4 regions of the Burkholderia lata genome follow, and region 3 is predicted to be linked to each of the others. Evidence: riboswitches for the same ligand, from Rfam matches in the RefSeq annotation. Region 3 holds a riboswitch; each other region holds the start of a gene.

Region 1 (5,025 bases), on a different replicon from region 3:
AACGCCGGTTCGCGCAGGCCGCCGCCGATCGCGCGGCACGCTGCGCCGTCGATGCGCGCGATACCCGGCAGTTGCGCCAATGCGGCGAAGTCCGCTGTGTCGCAGGCCACCGACTCGTCGCGCAGCACGTCGAGCGTGTAGTCGCCCGCGCCCCAACTGCCGTCCAGATTGCGTGCGAGTGCCACGCGTTTCGCACCGGCCAGCGCGTGCGCGGCCTCGTGCAACGCATGTTCGATCGCGCCGGCATGGCAATCCGCCGACACGAATACCTGTGCCGTGTCATGCCGCATGGTCGACCTCCGTCGGCACCGGCAGCGGCGCAGCGGCGTCCGTCATCACATGGCGGCGGCGCACGTCGCACAGCGCGTCGACGGCCATCCAGAAGCCGACCACGTCGGCATCGGTCAACGCGCGCATCCGGTAGTAGGCCGGCGCGTCGGCCACATGCCAGGTCAGCCACAGCGTGCTCGGCTGGCCCGGCACCGCGACGGGCGGCGACACCCAGCGGCCGGCCGCCGTCAGCCCGCGTGCCGCATGGCCCGGCAGGTAACGGTCGCGCAGCAGGGCAAGCACGTCGGGAATGCGCTCGGGCGCGAGCGTGATTTCGTCTACGATCTGGATCATTCGCGTGTCGTCCGTGGTCGTTGGTGACAGGGATGCGCAGCCGGCCTACGCCGTTCCGGCGAGGCCGAAGGCAGTCGGCGTGGATAGCATTCTTGCGTGGCGACGGTCAGCCGACCCCTACCGGCCCGCTCACCGGCCCCTGTCGCAACGCTCAGATCGGGAGACTCATGAAACAACGCGCCATGCCAACCCGCGGCCGCGTCCTGCCGGGCCTCGGCGCGCGCCTGCTGAGCGAACTCACGCGCAGCGGCGCGCCGCCGGCCGATCGCGATGCGCAGCCGCCGCAACCGGCAACGACATCGGGCGATTTCGTCGCGCTGTACCGCGACGCGATCGAACGCCTCGAGGCGCAGGTCGCACGCGGCGACGGCCACCCGCCGATGCGCAAGCGCGAAGTCGATCTGATGTGCCGCTGCCTGCTGAGTTGCGCGACGCTCGCCGACGCGATCCGCTGTGCGCGCGAATTCGGCGAGATGCTGACGCCGCGCGCCGGCGCGCTGTCGCTCACCGTGCGCGACGGGCGTGCGACGTTCCGGATGGATTCGCTGCGCCGCACGCGCAGTCCGGCCGCGTGCCTCGTCGACCTGACGGGGTTGTTCTGCTATCTGCAACTGTTCGGCTGGCTGATCGGGCAGCCGTTGCGGCCGACCGACGTGTGGCTCGGCCATCCGCGCCGCGACGACGCGATGCCGCTGCTCGGGCTGTTCAATGCGCCGGTCGAAGTGGGCCGCAAGACCTACGGCTTCGCGTTCGATGCGGCGCGGCTCGAATGCCGCGTGATCCGCCAGCCGGCCGAGCTCGACGCGTTTCTCGTCGATTTTCCGTTTCGCCTGATCGATGCGGCGCCGGCTGTCGTGTCGTGGGCGCAGCAGGTGCGCGGCTTTCTCGATGCGGCGCTTGCGCACGAGCAGGCGTTGCCGGTGCTCGCCGAGCTGGCCACGTGGCTCGATGTCAGCGAGGCAACGCTGCGGCGGCGGCTGGTGGCCGAGCACACCGGTTATCACGCACTCCGGGAGCAATGTCTCGCCGAAGCCGCACAACGTTGTCTGCGCGAGTCGGACTGGCCGGTCGCGCGGATCGCCGCGCATCTCGGGTTCGGCGGCGAGGAGGCGTTTCGCCGCGCGTTCGTGCGGTGGACGGGTATCGCGCCGAGCCGGTTCCGGCGCGATTGCATCGCAGCGAATCCACCCGTTTCGTCAGACATGAAACGCGGCGCCGACGCATAAAAGAAAGGATTTCGAAAATATTTGCGCGGTAATGACGTTTTTTCGCATCCCCGCGCGGCCGGACAATTGACGCGCCGGAGCGCACGCCATTACCCTTGCGCGCTGATGGTTCCCGGAAACGGGATCAAAAGGGAACGCAGGAGAGGCAGCGCCTCGAATCTGCGGCTGCCCCCGCAACTGTGAGCGGCGAATCCGTGCCACTGCATGCCACTGGGAAACCGGGAAGGCCGGCACGAATCAGGACCCGCGAGCCAGGAGACCTGCCATCGACCCGAGGTCCAAGCAGCCGCACCGGGCGGGGTGTCCCGATGCGCCAACACCGCCTTTGGCGGTGCCCGTTGCATGGACGGCCCGACCTCAGGATCCGCCCGATGTCCACCATTACCGCATCCGCTTCCGCACCGGAAGCGTCGCGCCGGCACGCCGCCGGCATGCACGGCCCGCCCGCTCGCGCGTGCCGCTCCCTGTCGATCGCGTCCGCCGGCATATGCCGCGCCGACGCCCGCGACTGCGGCCCGCTTGGCCCGGTCGCGCGATAGCCCGATCACCGATAACAAAACCGGTGCTGCCGCCGCCCGCCCTCGATCGCCGCATGCGCAGCCCGACAACAACGACAGCCTCATGAAGATTCGACACCTCCTTGCCACGTCCGCCGCGACTGCGCTCCTCTCGCCGCTCGCCCACGCTGCCGGCGACACTGCGGTTTCGCAACCGGCCCCGGCCGCCGACAGCGCCGACCTGCCGACGATCAACGTGACCGACGCGCGTCGGCTGCCCGAGTCGTTCGACCAGCGCTATGCGACGACCCAGGTGCTCACGCGCACCGATCTCGACCGGCTGTCACCGAGCGACCCGAGCATCACGCAGGCGCTCGCGACGCTGCCCGGCGTGACGGTCTCGCAGAACGGCGGGCCCGGTTCGTCCGCGTCGGTCAGCATCCGCGGCTCGTCGGCAAGCCAGGTCGCCGTGTTCATCGACGGCATCCGGATCGGCTCGTCGACCACCGGTATCGCGCCGTGGGCGGACCTGCCGACCGAAGCGTTCGAGCGTGTCGAAGTGATCTCGGGGCCGGCCGCCGCGTCGTTCGGCGCCAATGCGATGGGCGGCGTCGTGCAGCTCTTCACGCGCCGCGCCGCCAACCAGCCGAACCAGACGACCGTGTCGTTCGGCGGCGGGTCGAACAAGACGTTCGACACGCAGCTCCGCACGTCGGGCACGGTGCCGTCGACCGGGCCGCTCGCCGCGCTCGGCGGGCTCACCTACTCGCTCGGCCTGCACTCGTACAACACGGCCGGCATCGATGCGACGCGCCCTTTTGCGTACGGGCATGAGGCGGGCCGCAACCCGTACCACGCGCAGGATCTCGATGCACGCCTCGGCTACGCGCGCGACAACTGGTCGATCTCGACGTTCGCGCTGTATCACCGGTCCGATCTGTCCTACGACAACAGCGGCTATGGGAACCGCCAGCTCGATCATCAACTGACGACCGGCATCGCGTTCCATCTCGACATCACGCCGGACACGCAGTTCGACCAGTCCTTCGGTTATTCGAACGATCGCGGGTTCATCTACGCGAGCGATCCGACCATCCCGACCGACCAGATCAATTCGCAGCGCATCAGCACGTCGACGTCGCTGACGCATCAGGAGCGCGGATTCCATCTGTTCGGGCTGCCGCTGTCGGGCGAAACCAAGCTCACGTACGACTTCACGCGTGAGCAGGCATTCCTGCCGGTCGACATTCCGAACGGCGTGCCGACGCGCAATGATTCCGCGTTCTCGCTGCATCAGTCGGCAACGCTCGGCAGCGTCACGATGTTCCTCGCGGGGCGTCATGAAATCATCGCCGGGCAGTCGGTGAATACGGGTAACGCGGCGCTGTCGTGGGCGATCACGCCGGTGTACACGGCACGCGTGTCGTACGGCAATGCGTTCCGGCTGCCGACGTTCAACGACCTGTATTACCCCGGCTACGGCAATCCGAATCTCAGCCCGGAACGCAACACATCGGTCGAGGCGGCGGTCGATGCGAACACGTCGTACGGTACGTTCACGGCCGCGATCTATGACACGCGAGTCACCAACCTGATCGCGTACAACCCGGCGACGTTCTCGCCGATGAACATCGGTCGCGCGCATATTCGCGGGATCGACCTGTCGTACAAGGGGACGATCGGCCGTTCGACGCCGGTGAGCGTCGCGGTCGGGATCCTGAATCCGCAGGACGAGACCAACGACTCGTGGCTCAACCGCCGGCCGCGCCAGACGGTCAGCCTCAACATCGATCACACGTGGGATGAACTGCACCTGCATGCGTTGAGCACGGGGGCGTCGCTGCTTTATGGCGGCACGACGTTCGACGATCCGGCGAATTCGACCTATCTGCCTTCGTACCTGACGGTGGGCCTGCGCGCGTCGTACCGGATCAATTCGCACGTGACGGTATCGGCGACGGTGTCGAATCTGTTCGATCGGCAGTACATGACCGCGTATGGGTACAACACGCTCGGGCGGACGGCGTTCGGGAAGGTGACTTATACGTTCTGACGGGGGAATGCGACGGCCTTGACGTGCTGAGCGGCGCGGCCCCGGTCGGAACATACGCCGGGGCCCGCCCGATCGGGCTTGCGCAACGGCTGCTTCGGCCGCGAAGCGAACATGGCCGTCTCATCCCAACCGCCACGACTCGACGGCGTCATGCGTCTCCCTGGCCGCGCCTCCTGGACGACGGGTACGCCACGTCGAAAACGTCATCCGGCCTGATGAAGACGACGCGCCTACCGGGGAGGCCCGAACCAGGTGTTCATCGCATTCTGAAGGCCGTCCTGTGTGTCGATACCCGCCCATGCGACGTATCCATCGGGCCGGATCAAAGCGGACGTCGGCGCGGCAACCCGGCCAAGCGCGGGCAGATCCCATGGGCCGTCGTATCGGGCGTGAACCAGTTCGATGCGATCCGACCAACGCGTGATATCGACGCTTCCGGGTACGCCGAGATTCAACAGCACCGGCCGAGCGTTCCGGAGCAGCGCAAAGACGCGCACGGAACCGTCGGCCGTGATCAGATCGAGGTCCGGCATGCGGCGACCGACCAGTGGGTGCCCTTCCCCGAGTGCGTAACAGAGCCCGAGCCCGGACATCTCGGCGGCGACTCGCTTGCGAGGCTCATCCA
Region 2 (5,025 bases), on a different replicon from region 3:
GCACCTGATCGTAGAACGCGAAGTCGCCGACCGGGGCCAGGTCGAGGTCGCGCTGGTCGTTCCAGTGACGCTGGCGCAGCTCGGCGCCGAGCGCCTTCAGCGCGCCGCGCGACGATTCGCCCTTCCAGTAGCGTTCAAGACCGAACTTGAGTTCGCGCTTGGCGCCAATGCGCGGAAAACCGAGGTTGTGTGTCGTGACCATGAGCGCCGTCCAGAAGAGAAATTGAAGGTCCGGCAATCATCATAGGGATTTCAAATCATGAAATAAAATGGCATTATTTCATTCATCCATTAAAGTTATTCATGCATTCGTTGCGCGAGCGAAATCCATGCTGGAACGATTCCATCTCGTCGTCATTCGTGAGGTCGAGCGCCAGGGCTCGCTGACCGCGGCCGCCAATACGCTGCATCTCACGCAATCGGCGCTCAGCCATACCGTCCGGAAAATCGAGCAGCAGCTCGGCACGCCGATCTGGGATCGCGAGGGTCGCGGCCTGCGGCTCACGCAGGGCGGGCAGTATCTGCTGAAGCTGGCGAACCGGCTGCTGCCGCAGTTCGAGCTCGCCGAGGAGCGGATGAAGCAGTACGCGAAAGGCGAGCGCGGCACGCTGCGCATCGGGATGGAGTGCCACCCGTGCTACCAGTGGCTGCTGAAGGTCGTGTCGCCTTACCTGTCGCGCTGGCCCGACGTCGACGTGGACGTGAAGCAGCGCTTCCAGTTTGGCGGCATCGGCGCGCTGTTCGGCTATGACATCGACGTGCTCGTGACGCCCGATCCGCTGAACAAGCCGGGCCTGCGCTTCGACCCTGTGTTCGACTACGAGCAGGTGCTGGTGGTCGCCGATTCACACCGGTTCGCGAACGCCGACTACGTGACGCCCGAACAGCTGACCGACGAGATCCTGATCACTTACCCGGTCGAAACCGACCGGCTCGACATCTACAACCAGTTCCTGACGCCGGCCGGCATCGTGCCGAAGCGGCACAAGTCGATCGAGACGACCGACATCATGCTGCAGATGGTCGCGAGCGGGCGCGGCGTGGCCGCGCTGCCGAGATGGCTGGCCGACGAATACGCCGACCGGATGCCGGTCGTGCCGGTCAAGCTCGGCAAGAAGGGAATTGCGAAGCAGATCTTCCTCGGCATCCGCGAAGCGGATGCGTCGATCGACTATCTGGCCGCGTTCGTCGCGCTGGCGCGCGAATCGACGTGGAGCGCGCCGCGCATGCTGCGCTAGACGCGCCCCGTTGCGATGCGCGTCAGGCGGCGCGCATGCCGACGCGTTCGGTGCGTTCGACCCATGCGCCGAACAGCAGGCCGATCGTCGTCCACGTGATCACCTGCATGCCGATCGCCGCGACGCGGAACTTCCACAGCACGGCGGCCGGGAACGCTGCCGGCACTTCGTTGATCGACGGCAGCCCGAGCTGCACGGCCGCGATGATCGCGACGAACACGAGCCCCGCGACAATCGACGCGTTCCATTGGCCGAGCTTTGCCAGCAGGTGGCGGCGCACGTTGACCGAGAACACCATCGTCGCGATCGAGATCGCAATCATCAGGAAGAACAGGCCCGTGCGATAGCCGATCGTGTCCGGGTCGCCGACCGACGGCGGATTGGCCGGGTACTTGATGTTCGGCACGATCACGAGGGCGATGAACGCAGCCAGCGCGAGCCACGCGGCCAGCGGCCGTGCCGGGAGGCGGCTGCCTCGGCCATACGCGTACGCAAAGACCAGCGAGAACAGTCCGCCGAATGCCGCGCCGTAGGTCACGACGCCCGTCAGCAGACCGAGGCCGGCCTGCGTGTGGCGGCTCACTAGCTCGGGTTCCGGCGCGTCGCCCTTGGCGGCATCGAGTTTTTCTTCAAAGGAGATTGCCTGATCGACTTGCGGTTCGCCGACGACTTTCGCGAAACCGAACGTGAGAAGGCCTGCGGCGATGCCTGCGAGCATCCCGCGCATGAGCAGCTTTCCGACCATCATGAACTCCGCGTCAGTGGCAGGGGAAGCCGAGCAGATGGCGACCGTCGTGGACGAATTCGTGGACGTACATGCCCGGCACGAGCGACGTCGCACCCTGTTCCGCGCCGACGAAGTAAATCGCGAGCAACAGGATCAGGCCGACGAACACGGCCCACGGCAACAATTCACGGACGGGGATGGGCGCCGGCACGACCGCCGGCTTCAGCACTGCTTCGCTCATGGATGCACCTCAGGGGAATCGCGCCCCGACAAATGTTGGATGGGTACGAAGGCAGGTCTGGCTTCCGGGATCATGGATCACCGGTTACAGTGGCGCGACCGCGCCGGAATTGAACCGGCTTCCGCGTTTCGTATCGGGCGAATTGTACGCGCGAACGTTCGCGTATTGAAGCGGCGACAGGTGAACGAACGCACCCGTCCCGGGTCATCCGAAACACGACATGAACATGCATGCCTCGCTGCGCCTGATCGCACACGCATCGACCCGCGCGATGCGTACCGGCACGTTTCCCGACGACGATCCGCTCGACGCGCACGGGCTCGCCGAAGCCTTGGCACTGCGCGACCGGTGGACAGGCGTGACCGGCGCGCTCGTGTTGTGCAGCCCGGCCCGCTGTGCGGTGCAGACCGCCGATGCGCTCGGCCTGCACGCCGACGTCGATGACGCACTGCGCGACATCGATTACCGGAACTGGCGTGGCAAGCGGCTGCACGACCTCGCGCGCGACATGCCTGACGAATTGAGCGCGTGGATCGGCGATCCGTCCGCGTCGCCGCACGGCGGCGAATCGTTCGACGCAGCGATGCGCCGTGCCGGCACATGGTTGAACGCGCTGCAACACGGCCGCGACATCGTCGCCATCACGCATGCGCCGATCGTTCGCGCGGCCGTCGCGCATGCGCTGCGGATGGATCCCGGCGCGGCAACCCGCATCGACGTCGCACCGCTGTCGTGCACGACATTCGCTGCGTCGCCGCACGGATGGATGTTGATCGCCGACGACGATCGGCGCGACACTGCCACATAGCCTCCCGCCGTGTTGCGTTCACTTTGTGGACCACGACGCAAGCCGATGCGTCGCATCGTAATCGCGACGCTCACCTTACGTCGCTGTAAGACACTCCGTTCGTTGTCCCTGCTGTCATCAAACTGACTGCTAGCCGAAGCTAGGATCGGTCGCGGTTCCCTTACGAGATACCGTCATGAATCAACCTGCTTCGTCTACCCCGAACAATTCGGGTTCCGTCGAGCGCACCAGGCAGCTCGGCTATGCCGTCTTCCTGCTGGTGCTCGCGATCGGTGCAATCTATATCGCCACGCACCTGATCGACGATCTGTCGCCGATGCGCGAAGGATCGCTGTTCCCGTACCTGATGCTCGGCGCCGCGCTGCTGATCGCGCTCGGCTTCGAGTTCGTCAACGGTTTCCACGACACCGCGAACGCGGTGGCCACCGTGATCTATACGCACTCGCTGACGCCGAACGTCGCGGTGATCTGGTCCGGCCTGTGGAACTTCCTCGGCGTGATGATCTCGAGCGGTGCTGTCGCGTTCGGCATCCTGCAGCTTCTGCCGGTCGAGCTGATCCTGCAGGTGGGCAGCGGTGCGGGCTTCTCGATGGTGTTCGCGCTGCTGATCGCCGCGATCGTGTGGAACCTCGCGACCTGGTATTTCGGGTTGCCGTCGTCGAGCTCGCATACGCTGATCGGGTCGATCATCGGCGTCGGGCTGATGAACCAGCTGATGCACGGGCCGTCCGGCACGAGCGGTGTCGACTGGGGCCAGGCGCTCGGTGTCGGCAAGTCGCTGCTGTTCTCGCCGATCGTCGGCTTCCTGTGCGCGGCGCTGCTGCTGCTCGTGCTGAAAACCCTCGTGAAGATTCCGGAGCTGTACAAGGAGCCGCCGAAGGATCAGCCGCCGCCGTTCTGGATTCGCTGCCTGCTGATCCTGACCTGCACCGGCGTGTCGTTCGCGCACGGCTCGAACGACGGGCAGAAAGGGATGGGCCTCATCATGCTGATCCTGATCGGCACGGTGCCGGCCGCCTACGCGCTGAACAAGGCCGTCACGCCGGCCGAGACGCAGACCTTCGTAGCGGTCGCGAACCAGGCAGCCGCGACGTTCGGGAAGTACACGAACGGCGTCGCACCGTCCGCGAACCCGCGCGCTGACGTCGAGCTTTACGTCCAGCATCGCGAACTGACGCCGGCCGTGATCCCCGCCGTGCAGCAGTTGTCCACGTCGCTCGCGACCGCGGTCGGTGCATCGGGCTCGATGGCGGCCGTGCCGCAGCGTGACGTCGACAACGTGCGCAACACGATGTATCTGGTATCCGAAGCAATCCGCCTGATCGAGAAGTCCGGTCAGCCCGCGTTCGCCGCCGACGACAAGCTCGCGATCGACAACTATCGCAAGCAGCTCGACCACGCAACCAAGTTCATTCCGACTTGGGTGAAGGTTGCGGTCGCGATCGCACTGGGCCTCGGCACGATGGTGGGCTGGAAGCGGATCGTCGTGACCGTCGGCGAGAAAATCGGCAAGCAGCATCTGACGTACGGACAGGGCGCGTCGGCCGAACTCGTCGCGATGCTCACGATCGGCGCAGCCGACGTGTACGGATTGCCCGTATCGACGACGCACGTGCTGTCGTCAGGCGTCGCAGGCACGATGGCGGCGAACGGATCGGGCTTGCAATGGGGCACGGTGCGCAGCCTCGTGCTGGCGTGGGTGCTGACGCTGCCGGCGTCGATCGTGCTTGCCGGCGGACTCTATTGGCTGTTCCGGTCGGTGGGATAAACGGTGATTCGGCGGGGGGCCGGCGACAGCCGGCTGCCCGCTGCAGAAGATTCGACCCTCGCTTCTTCGCTTCTTCGCTTCTTCGCTTCTTCGCTTCTTCGCTTCTTCGCTTCTTCGCTTCTTCGCTTCTTCGCTTCTTCGCTTCTTCGCTTCTTCGCTTCTTCGCTTCCTCGCTTCCTCGCTTCCTCGCTTCCTCGCTTCGCCAATTCGACTCGTCGAGGCATCCGGTGCGTCCATGCCGTC
Region 3 (5,025 bases):
CCGCGCGCGGTCGTCATTCGACCTCCGTCGCGAGGGCGTTGATCGCCGCAGCGGCCATCGCGCTGCCGCCACGCCGGCCGAGCAGCGCGACGTACGGCACGCCGCGGCTGTCGGCATCGAGCAGCGCCTTCGATTCGGCCGCGCCGATGAAGCCGACCGGGAAACCGAGAATCAATGCTGGGCGCGGTGCACCGGCGTCGATCATGTCGAGCAGGTGAAACAGCGCGGTCGGTGCATTGCCGATCACGACGACGCTGCCGGCGAGATGCGGGCGCCACAGTTCGAGCGCGGCCGCCGAACGCGTGTTGCCGAGATGTCGCGCGAGATCGGGCACCTCGGGCTCGCCGAGCGTGCAGATCACGCGGTTGTCGGCCGGCAGCCGTGCGCGCGTGATGCCTTCGGCGACCATCCTCGCGTCGCACAGGATCGGCGCACCGGCGGCAAGCGCCGTGCGGCCTGCCGTGCCGGCACCGGCCGAGAAGCGCAGGTCGTAGACGACGTCGACCATCCCGCACGCATGGATCACGCGCACCGCGAGTTTCTCGAGGTCGGGCGGAACCTGCGACAGGTCGGCCTCGGCGCGGATCGTCGCGAACGACTGGCGGTAGATTTCCTGCCCGTCGCGAATGTAGTCAAGCATCGGTGGTGTCCTGGCTGTGCCGCGCGCCCGTCAGTCGGGCCGCGGCCTGGTCAATCGTCAGATGGCGCGCGAGCGGGGCGCCGAGGCCCGCAGCGGCGTCGCGCCGGTAAAGGTCGTAGTGCGCGGGCGCCACCGCGACGAGCGTGTGCGTCGCGGGATGCGGCAGCGCGCAGTGGCGTTCGCAGCCGGTCAGGTGCACGTCGACCGCGTGGCCGATGCGGGCGGCGAGCGCGAGCGCGTCGTGTTTGGTGTCGGCGCGTGCCTTCGCGCAGCCCGTGCTGCCGGTGCATGCAACGAGCGTCGCCAGCGGGTCGGACGACGCGCAGACGAGGCCGAGCGACGCGAGCGCATCGAGCGTGGCCGGTGCGCGTTCGAGCGACACGCGATGCAGGAACACGCCTTGCCACGGTGTCATCGACAGCGTGCCGTCGCCGTCGGTTTCGGCCAGCGCGGCGAGCCGTTCCAGTTGCGTGGCATCGAGCCGGCCGAGCACGCATTGCGCGCCGACGTTGCAGCGCGCCGCATCGCGCGACGGGCGCACGCCGAAACGCAGCGCCGCGTCGGCGCGCGTACGGCGCCAGCCGGCAAGCGCTGGATCGGCTGCAAGCGGGAAGGGTAAATAGCGCTGCGCGCGTTCGAGCAATGTGCGTTCGCCGCACGTTGCGAGCAGCGCGCGCATCCGCGTGACGTCGGCCGGAGCAAGATCGAGGAACGCGAGCAGCAGCGCGCGGACCAGTGCGACACCTTGATCGGGCGCGACATCGACCGAAGCGGGCGGGTCGTCGTGCGCGACCGGCGGGCAACCGGCCAGCCCGGCAGCGACGCGCACCGCGCCGTCGCTGCGGTGCCAGGCGGCCAGCCAGATGTCGTGCGGATGGTCGAGCGCCGCAACCGATTCGCCGCCGTCGAGCTGGATCGAGAATTTCGGCGACAGTTCGCCGCGGCGTGGCTCGCGCGCCAGCATGTCGAAGAGCGGTGCGGCGAGTGCGCGGCTATCAACGAGCGCGGCGGGATCGTGGCCGGCGAGCGGGCTGAGCATCAGGTTGCGGACGTCGTCGCTCGCGGCGAGCGCGGCTGCGTCGGCGGTGGCATTGGCGCTGCCGTCAATGCGGGGGCCGAGACCCGCGTCGAGCAACGCGCGCGTCAGCGCGTCGGCCGCGCCGTCGCGAATGCCGCGCAGTTGGAGATTCGCGCGATTGGTCGCATCGATCGTGCCGGAGCCGAATGCCCGCGCGGCAGCGGCAATCGCACGGGCCTGGCGCGCGTCGAGCCGGCCGCCCGGCAGCTTGATCCGGCACAGCCCGCCGTCGGCGGCCGTGACCACGCGCACGAGCCCCGGGCAGGCCGATGGGCGCACGACGGGCGACGCAGGAATCGAAACGGGGGCGGAACTCAACGGGGTACCGGGGCAGTGTCGCGCCGCGGCCAACGCATCGGTACACCCCGCCCGACGCCGACTGGCACGCACGCACTTTCAGGCCGGCAGGTCTCCTGGCTGACAGGTCGGCGCCGGCTCCCGGCCTTCCCGGTGGAACCAGTGGCATGAGGGGGAGATCGGCTCGCTGTCTACAGTTGCGGGGGCAGCCACAGCGGCGCGTGGCGCGCCCTGTGTTCCCTCTTCGGCCCCGAGGGGCACCGGCGAACGAACGGCCGTAGGATACCCGATTTTCGCGACGATCCGGCATTGTCGATATGCCGCGCAACCGCATCGCAGAACGGCCGCAGCCGGTTTTTCGCTATCTCGCAAATGGTACGATTGGCGGCTCGACATCAGATCGGCGACCGCCGGTATCCGCGATGAAACTCGGCAGGACGGAGCTGTTCGGCATGGGCATTGCACTGGGCTTGCTGGCCATCCCGGCCTGGATGCTGCTCGCATGCATACTGATCCCGCTTGCACCGTCGGCCGAGTGGCCGAAGAATGTCGGGCTCGCCGGCCTCGGCGTGCCGATCGTGGCGGGTGGCACGTTCCTGTACAGGAAAATCGGTGCGCGGCCGCTCACGTGGCTGCTGCTCGGCTGGCTGCTGATCGCGTCGATCGGCGGCATGTATCTGGGCTTGCTGGTCTTGATTGGCCCGGTGACGCGCGGCTGACGTCGTCGCCGTATCGCACCGGTCACGCTCGGCACATCAACGAATCAACGCGCGGCGGCCCAGCCGCCGCGCATCGCAACAAACGGTAGGGAATCGAACGATGGGGAAGGGTGCATGACGGCGTGGCTGACAGTAGTAGGCATCGGCGACGACGGTTACGCGGGGCTCGGACGCAGCGCGCGGCGCGCGCTGCTCGACGCGACGCTCGTCGTCGGCGCGAAGCGGCATCTCGACATGCTGCCCGCGCGGCTGCCGGCCGCGCGCGAAACCTGGCCGTCGCCGTTCGATCTCGCGGGCGTGCTGGCCCGACGCGCATCGCCCGTCTGCGTGCTCGCCAGTGGCGACCCGATGCTGTTCGGCGTCGGCGCCACGCTCGCGCGCCAGCTTTCCCCCGACGAATGGCGCGTGCTGCCCGCACCGTCGTCGCTGTCGCTGGCAGCCGCGCGCCTCGGCTGGGCGCTGCAGGATGTCGGCGCGGTCTCGCTCGTCGGCCGTCCGCTTGCGACGCTCGCGCGTCACCTGCTGCCCGGCCGCCGCCTGTTCGTGCTGAGCGCCGACGGCCGCACGCCGGCCGCCGTCGCGGCCGAACTCGTCGCACGCGGCTTCGGGCCGACGCGCATCAGCGTGTTCGAACATCTCGGCGGCCCGCTCGAGCGGCGTCTCGACGGGCTCGCACAGGGCTGGCGCATCGACGAAACGGCCGCGCTCAATCTGGTGGCGCTCGACTGCCAGGCCTGCCCCGACGCGCCGCGCCGCGCGCTCACGCCCGGCCTGCCCGACGACGCGTACCGTCACGACGGCCAGCTCACCAAGCGCGACCTGCGCGCCATGACGCTCGGCCGCCTCGCGCCCGTGCCCGGCGAGCTGCTGTGGGACGTCGGCGCCGGCAGCGGCTCGATCGGCATCGAGTGGATGCGCGCGCATCCGTCATGCCAGGCAATCGCGATCGAAGCGCATGCGGAGCGGCAACGCTTCATCGAACACAACCGTGATGCGCTCGGCGTGCCGGGCCTGCAACTCGTCGCGGGCCGCGCCCCCGATGCGCTCGCGGGGCTCGCCGCGCCCGACGCGATCTTCATCGGCGGCGGGGCGACCGCACCCGGTGTGCTCGACGCGTGCTGGGCAGCGCTGAAACCGGGCGGCCGGCTGGTCGCGAACGCGGTCACGCTGCAGGGCGAGATGGCGCTCGCCGCGTGGCGCGATGCGCATGGCGGCACACTTACGCGTGTGTCGCTCGCACACGCCGAGCCGCTCGGCCGTTTCGACACGTGGCGGCAACCGTTGCCGGTCACGCTGTACGACGTGCGCAAGCCCGACACCGCCGACACGCCCGCACCGTCGACCGCGACGAACGCAACGGACGCGTGATGCGCGACGAGACCCCCGAACAGCCCGCGCCGCTACGCTTCGGCTATACGACCGGCAGCTGCGCGACCGCGACGTCGCTCGCCGCCGCACGGCTGCTGCTCGCGGGTAGTGCGGACGACGCGGTCGAGATCGTGCTGCCGAAGGGGCAGCGCGTGATGATGCGGCTCGAGTTCTGCCGGGCCACGGCCGACGGTGCGGAAGCCGCCACGATCAAGGATGCCGGCGACGATCCGGACGTCACGCACGGCGCGCTGATCTTCGCGCGCGTCGCGCTCGCGTCGGCGCCCGGCGTGCGGTTTCATGCGGGGCCGGGCGTCGGCACGGTCACGCGCGCGGGGCTGACGCTGCCGGTCGGTGAACCGGCAATCAACCCGGTGCCGCGCCAGATGATGACGACGCACCTGGAAGCGCTGGCGGCCGAGCACGGCTACGCGGGCGGCTTCGACGTGACGATCGGTGTGGAAGGCGGCGAAGCGCTCGCGCTAAAGACGATGAACCCGCGGCTCGGCATCGTCGGCGGGCTGTCGATCCTCGGCACGACCGGCATCGTGCGGCCGTTCTCGTGTTCGGCCTATATCGCGTCGATCCACCAGGGCATCGACGTCGCACGCGCGAACGGTATCGCGCATATCGCCGCATGCACCGGCAACGCGAGCGAGGACGCGATGCGCGCGCACTACCAACTGCCCGACATGGCGCTGATCGAGATGGGCGATTTCGCGGGTGCGGTCCTCAAGCACCTGCGGCGCGCACCGGTCGCGCGGCTGTCGATGTGCGGCGGCTTCGGCAAGCTCAGCAAGCTCGCGGCCGGCCATCTCGACCTGCACAGCCGCCATTCGAGCATCGACCTGCCGCTGCTCGCGCAGTGGGCGGCCGAAGCCGGCGCAAGCGATGCGCTGCAGGCCGCGATGCGCGCCGCGAAC
Region 4 (5,025 bases), 1.1 Mb from region 3:
TCGCCGGCTCCGCCGCGAAGTTGCGCGTCCCGCGCGCGACCGGCAGCGACACCAGCCGGTCGGACAGCGGCAGCGGCGACGCAACACCCGCATCGACGATCTCGAGCGTGCTCTGCGCGACGCCCGAGAACGCGTTGATTGCCGCTCCGCCGGCGAGGAAGTTCGCGACCATCTGCGCGGTCACCGCTTGCGGATAAGGACTCACGCCCTCGACGGCAATCCCGTGATCACCGGCAAACACGATCATCACCGGACGCTGCACGACCGGCCGCTCGGTGTGCTGGATCAGGCCGATCTGCAGCGCGATCGCCTCGAGCTGGCCAAGGCTGCCGGGCGGCTTGGTCTTGTGGTCGATCACGTGCTGCAGGCGCTTGCGCAGCACATCGTCGAGCGGCGCGATCGCGGGCGGGAAGTGGGTCGAGGTCGTCATCGAAAAGCCGTGTCGTTGGCGCGGTGTGCGCCGCGCATCGGAAAAGAAAGGGTCATTGTCGCTCGGGCCACGCCGGCAGCAGCGCATCGCGGCCATTCTCGCGGATCAGCACGAGCGGATAACCGAACGCATCGCTCGCGCGCTCGGGCGTCAGCACGTCGTGCACGGGGCCGGCCCACGCGTGGCCGCGGCCGTCGAGCAACAGCGCATGCGTCGCGAAACGCCGCGCGAGATTCAGATCATGGCACGAGAACAGCACCGTGCGCGGGCCCGCGTCGAGCCATGCGGCCAGCGCGGTCAGGCAATCGATCTGGTGATGCAGGTCGAGATGCGCGAGCGGCTCGTCGAGCAGCATCAGCGGCGCATCCTGACACAGCGTCGCGGCCAGCGCGACGCGCTGGCGCTCGCCGCCCGACAGCGACAGCACGTCGCGCGACGCCAGAGCCGTGAGATCGAACGTCGCCAGCGCGTCGCGCGCGGCCGCGCGATCGCCGTCACGCTCCCAGCCCCAACCCCCGAGATACGGAAAGCGGTTGAGCAACACCGTGTCGAATACGGTCGCGCTGAATGCGTCGTGCAGTTGCTGCGGCATCAGCGCACGGCGCTGCGCGAGTTGCTCGGGCGGCCATGCGGCAAGCGGCCGGCCGTCGATCTCGACGTGTCCGCCGGCCGGCGGCTGCAGCCCCGCGAGTGTCGCGAGCAGCGTCGTCTTGCCCGCGCCGTTCGGCCCGGCGACGCACCAGATTTCGCCGGGACGAAACACCTGGGTGAAGCCGTCGAGCAGCGTGCGCGCGCCGGCCTTCAGCGTCAGGCCGACGGCCGCGTAGTTCATGTCACCGGCCGTGGCGTGCAGTGCGGCCCCCGTCATCGCATCGGCCTCCTCAACAACATCCACAGGAACACCGGCACGCCGATCAATGCGGTCATCACGCCGACCGGCAGTTGCGCGGGCGCGATCGCAGTGCGTGCGAGCAGGTCGGCCGCCATCACGCCGCCGCCGCCCGCGAGCATCGCGGCCGGCAGCAGCATCCGCTGGTCGTTGCCGAAAGCGAGCCGCAGCGCATGCGGCACGACGAGGCCGACGAAACCGATCGTGCCGGCCGTCGTCACCGCGGCCGCGGCGGCCAGCGATGCGACGAGATAGATCCGCACGCGCAGGCGCGCAACGGGCACGCCGAGCGCGAGCGCGGTCGCATCGCCGCGCAGCAGCACGTTCAGTTGCGGCGCGGCCGGCAACGCGACGCATGCGGCCAGCAACAGCGCACCGCACGCGAACCACGGCGTGGTCACGCCGTTCAGGTCGCCGGTCAGCCAGAAGATGATCCCGCGCAATCGTGCATCGGGCGCGAGCGACAGCAGCAGCGTGACGAGCGCGCCCCACCCCGCCGCGATCACGACGCCCGTGAGCAGCAGCCGCGGCGAAGCATCGCGCGATTCGCCGCGCCACAGCTCGCGGCGCGCAAGACCGAGCACGAGCGCGACCGACACGAGCGAGCCGGCAAACGCCGACGCATCGACGAGCCACCACGCGCCGCCCGCGATCATCGCGACGAGCGCAAAGCCGGCTGCGCCACCCGACACGCCGAGCACGTACGGCTCCGCGAGCGGATTGCGCAGCAGCACCTGCAGCAGTGCACCGGCCAGCGCGAGCAGCGCGCCGCATGCGAAGCCCGCGAGCGCGCGCGGCAGGCGCAGCGTGCGGACGATATCGGCGAACAGCGCGTCGCCGCCATGCGGCACGAGCGACGCGAGCGCCTGCCATGGCGACATCGGCACGCTGCCGATCGACAGTGACGCGACGAACAGCAACGCGACCGCTGCAGCCAGCAGGGCCCAGATCGCGGTGGCGCGCGCGGCGCTCATGCCGCGTACGGCGCCGCACACGACGTGCGGCGCACCCGCTTGCGGGTGCCGGCCGGTCGTGACTTGAGCGCCGCGCGGACGATTGGGGTCAGCATCGAAGAAGATTCCGTGAAGCATTGCGCGCCCCGCCTCCCCGCAGGCCGCGCGTCACGAAGCCCGTGCGGGCTCCCCGTCTCGGCCGGTATCCGGGCTGGCGGCGGTCCGGCTCGCCTTCCCGCGCGATGACGCGCAGTGGCCCGCGTCCGCATGCAGAACCTGCACGTGAAACGCGCCCGAGCCGGCCTGCGTCATCGGACGCGGCCGCTTACCGTTGCGGGGGCAGCGCAGGTTGGCGGGCTTCCGGCGCCCGCGCCCTGCTTCCCGTTTAACCGCGCGTTCCACGCGCGAGCACCGAGGCGGCGCCAGTTTAGGAGCGGGTCGCGCGAGCGTCAAGGAAGCGTCCGGACACGCACAGGAAGCGCTGATTCGCCGCAAGAAGCAGGGGTGTTACGACTGGAAACGTTACAGATGTCGGATTGCGCGTTATTCCGCGCTAAAATGCTGGGTCTTTAGAGGACGCAGCAAATGCTCAACGAACTCGAAACCCTATCTCAAAATATTGGCCGTCTGATTTCGCTGAACAAGCGCTATCACTCGGAACGGCTCGCGCTCGAGGAGCAGGTCGCGCAATTGCGCGCGGATGCGGACGCTGTCCGCGCGGAACTCGCGCAACTGCGCGACGAACGCAATGCACTTGCGGCCGAGCGTGACACGCTGTCGGCAAAGATCGACGACGCCCAGGTGAAACTGAACGCGATTCTCGAAAAGCTGCCGCGCTCGAAAAGTGCGGAGCAAGCCGACAACCAGCTCGACCTGCTGGATGGGCAGGCGCGTGCGGATGGCGATGACGCGGCCAGCCACGGAGAACATGCATGAGCACCAAGCAGATCGAAGTCTCGATTCTCGGTCAGGCCTATCGGCTCGCCTGCTCGGCCGAGACCGAAGCGGCACTGCTCGAAGCGGTCGCGCGTGTCGACGCCGAAATGTCGAAAATCCGCTCGAACAGCTCGGTACGCGGCACCGATCGCATCGCCGTGATGGCGGCGCTGTCGCTCGCGTCCGAATTGCTGCGGCTGCAAACGAGCGTGCGGCACGGTGAAGCATTTCCCGCGGAGGAAATCCGTCGTACAATGCACCAGATGAACGAACAGCTCGGCGCGGTGCTCGCACAGCACGAGACGCAGTAACGTTTTAATCGATGCGTCGATTCCGCTTGATCTCGGCGATCAACGGTGGTCAAATTGGCGCATCGAATCACAGTTCAGTCAGCTTCCCTGCCTGGTTCGCCAAGGTCATATATTCCTTGAACCAATGCCATGTGCACGGTTGCGGAAATTTGTAGCACGGGCGCGCGCGTCACTCTGTCTGATGTACCCGAAGTGCTGCTAACTGCGACCAATTCTGAACCTCAGGTTCAGGATGCCGGCCTAGCGGCCAAGGCGGGGGCCTATCCAACGGCATCGGGCGAAGCCCGGTGCCGTTTTCTTTTGTAGCAGCCTCTTTCTGCGTCGATCACGATCCATGCAATACTGGCTGATGAAGTCCGAACCGGACGAAGCAAGCATCGACGATCTCGCCAACGCACCGCAGCGCTCGCTGCCGTGGACCGGCGTGCGCAACTATCAGGCGCGCAATTTCATGCGCGACACGATGAAGATCGGCGACGGCGTGCTGTTCTATCACTCGAGCTGCCCCGAGCCGGGCATCGCGGGCCTCGCCGAAGTGTCGTCGACGCCCTACCCCGACCCCACGCAGTTCGATCCGAAAAGCCCCTATTACGACCCGAAGTCGACTCAGGAAGCACCGCGCTGGCTGCTCGTCGACGTGTGCTACGTGAAAAAATCGCCACTCGTGCCGCTTGCGGCGCTGCGCGAACACGACGAACTCGCCGACATGCGCGTGCTCGCACGCGGCAACCGGCTGTCGATCACGCCGGTCACGCGCGCCGAATGGCGCTTCATCACCGAAAAGCTGATGAAGTAGGCGCACGCCAAAGGTCAAATCTGGTCAGTACGCACCGCCGCCACGGAACTCGCGGCACTTTCGCGCGGCCTAAGCAACCGCTGTCGGCCGATCAGGCCGGCTGTCGTTTTTTTCGTCGCGCGGTACGCCCGCGTCGTGCACGCGCGATCCGCGTGTACGCCCTCGCACAAGGAGTCCAACAATGACCAAGAAATCCGCACTCGCGCTGTCGCTCGCCCTTGCCGCCGCCGTTCCCGTCGCGCTGACGCTCGCGTCGACCACCGCGCACGCGCAAACCGCGAACCCGCACTTTCCGGAGCCGGCAGGCGTGCTGTCGCTGTCGTCGCAGGCCAGCGCCGACGTGCCGCAGGACATCATCCACATCACGCTGTTCTACGAGCAGCAAGCCAAGGATCCGGGCAGCCTCACCGCTCAGTTGAACCAGCGCGCCGACGCAGCGCTGTCGCAGGCGAAGGGTGTATCGGGCGTCACCGCACACACGGGCGCATTCTCCGTGTACCCGAGCACCGATCGCGACGGCAAGATCTCCGCATGGCGCGGCCGCACCGAGGTCGCGCTCGAATCGCGCGATTTCGCGGCGGCGTCGAAGCTTGCCGGCCAGTTGTCGAACCTGATGCAGGTCGCGAACGTCGAGTTCTCGCTGTCGCCCGAAGCACAGCGTGCCGCCGAGCAGAAGCTCACGACCGAAGCGATCAAGTCGTTCCGCGCCC

The links. Region 3 has a riboswitch for cobalamin ahead of cobG (precorrin-3B synthase). Riboswitches for the same ligand answer to the same signal wherever they lie in the genome.
Region 1: linked by a shared signal. The riboswitch ahead of BCEP18194_RS30200 (TonB-dependent receptor domain-containing protein) and the one ahead of cobG (precorrin-3B synthase) in region 3 are both predicted to bind cobalamin.
Region 2: linked by a shared signal. The riboswitch ahead of BCEP18194_RS24585 (CbtB domain-containing protein) and the one ahead of cobG (precorrin-3B synthase) in region 3 are both predicted to bind cobalamin.
Region 4: linked by a shared signal. The riboswitch ahead of BCEP18194_RS19110 (FecCD family ABC transporter permease) and the one ahead of cobG (precorrin-3B synthase) in region 3 are both predicted to bind cobalamin.

The regions. Positions count from the first base shown of each region.
Region 1 is NC_007511.1:1,675,378-1,680,402, reverse strand. Features, by position in the region: gene BCEP18194_RS30215 (Dabb family protein) at 1-290, opposite strand, end outside; gene BCEP18194_RS30210 (hypothetical protein) at 280-624, opposite strand; gene BCEP18194_RS30205 (helix-turn-helix domain-containing protein) at 792-1,850, shown strand; cobalamin riboswitch at 1,940-2,132, shown strand; gene BCEP18194_RS30200 (TonB-dependent receptor domain-containing protein) at 2,472-4,400, shown strand; gene BCEP18194_RS30195 (FAD-dependent monooxygenase) at 4,631-5,025, opposite strand, start outside.
Region 2 is NC_007511.1:388,844-393,868, reverse strand. Features, by position in the region: gene metE (5-methyltetrahydropteroyltriglutamate--homocysteine S-methyltransferase) at 1-202, opposite strand, end outside; gene BCEP18194_RS24595 (LysR family transcriptional regulator) at 330-1,238, shown strand; gene BCEP18194_RS24590 (CbtA family protein) at 1,261-1,983, opposite strand; gene BCEP18194_RS24585 (CbtB domain-containing protein) at 1,997-2,206, opposite strand; cobalamin riboswitch at 2,240-2,377, opposite strand; gene BCEP18194_RS24580 (histidine phosphatase family protein) at 2,427-3,014, shown strand; gene BCEP18194_RS24575 (inorganic phosphate transporter) at 3,190-4,782, shown strand.
Region 3 is NC_007510.1:1,839,768-1,844,792, forward strand. Features, by position in the region: gene BCEP18194_RS14225 (precorrin-2 C(20)-methyltransferase) at 1-17, opposite strand, end outside; gene BCEP18194_RS14230 (precorrin-8X methylmutase) at 14-640, opposite strand; gene cobG (precorrin-3B synthase) at 633-1,997, opposite strand; cobalamin riboswitch at 2,105-2,295, opposite strand; gene BCEP18194_RS14240 (hypothetical protein) at 2,333-2,734, shown strand; gene BCEP18194_RS14245 (bifunctional cobalt-precorrin-7 (C(5))-methyltransferase/cobalt-precorrin-6B (C(15))-methyltransferase) at 2,849-4,102, shown strand; gene BCEP18194_RS14250 (cobalt-precorrin-5B (C(1))-methyltransferase) at 4,102-5,025, shown strand, end outside.
Region 4 is NC_007510.1:2,899,586-2,904,610, forward strand. Features, by position in the region: gene cobT (nicotinate-nucleotide--dimethylbenzimidazole phosphoribosyltransferase) at 1-430, opposite strand, end outside; gene BCEP18194_RS19105 (ABC transporter ATP-binding protein) at 483-1,298, opposite strand; gene BCEP18194_RS19110 (FecCD family ABC transporter permease) at 1,295-2,410, opposite strand; cobalamin riboswitch at 2,453-2,703, opposite strand; gene BCEP18194_RS19115 (ATPase) at 2,858-3,208, shown strand; gene BCEP18194_RS19120 (cell division protein ZapA) at 3,205-3,519, shown strand; RNA gene ssrS (6S RNA) at 3,601-3,782, shown strand; gene BCEP18194_RS19125 (EVE domain-containing protein) at 3,854-4,315, shown strand; gene BCEP18194_RS19130 (SIMPL domain-containing protein) at 4,497-5,025, shown strand, end outside.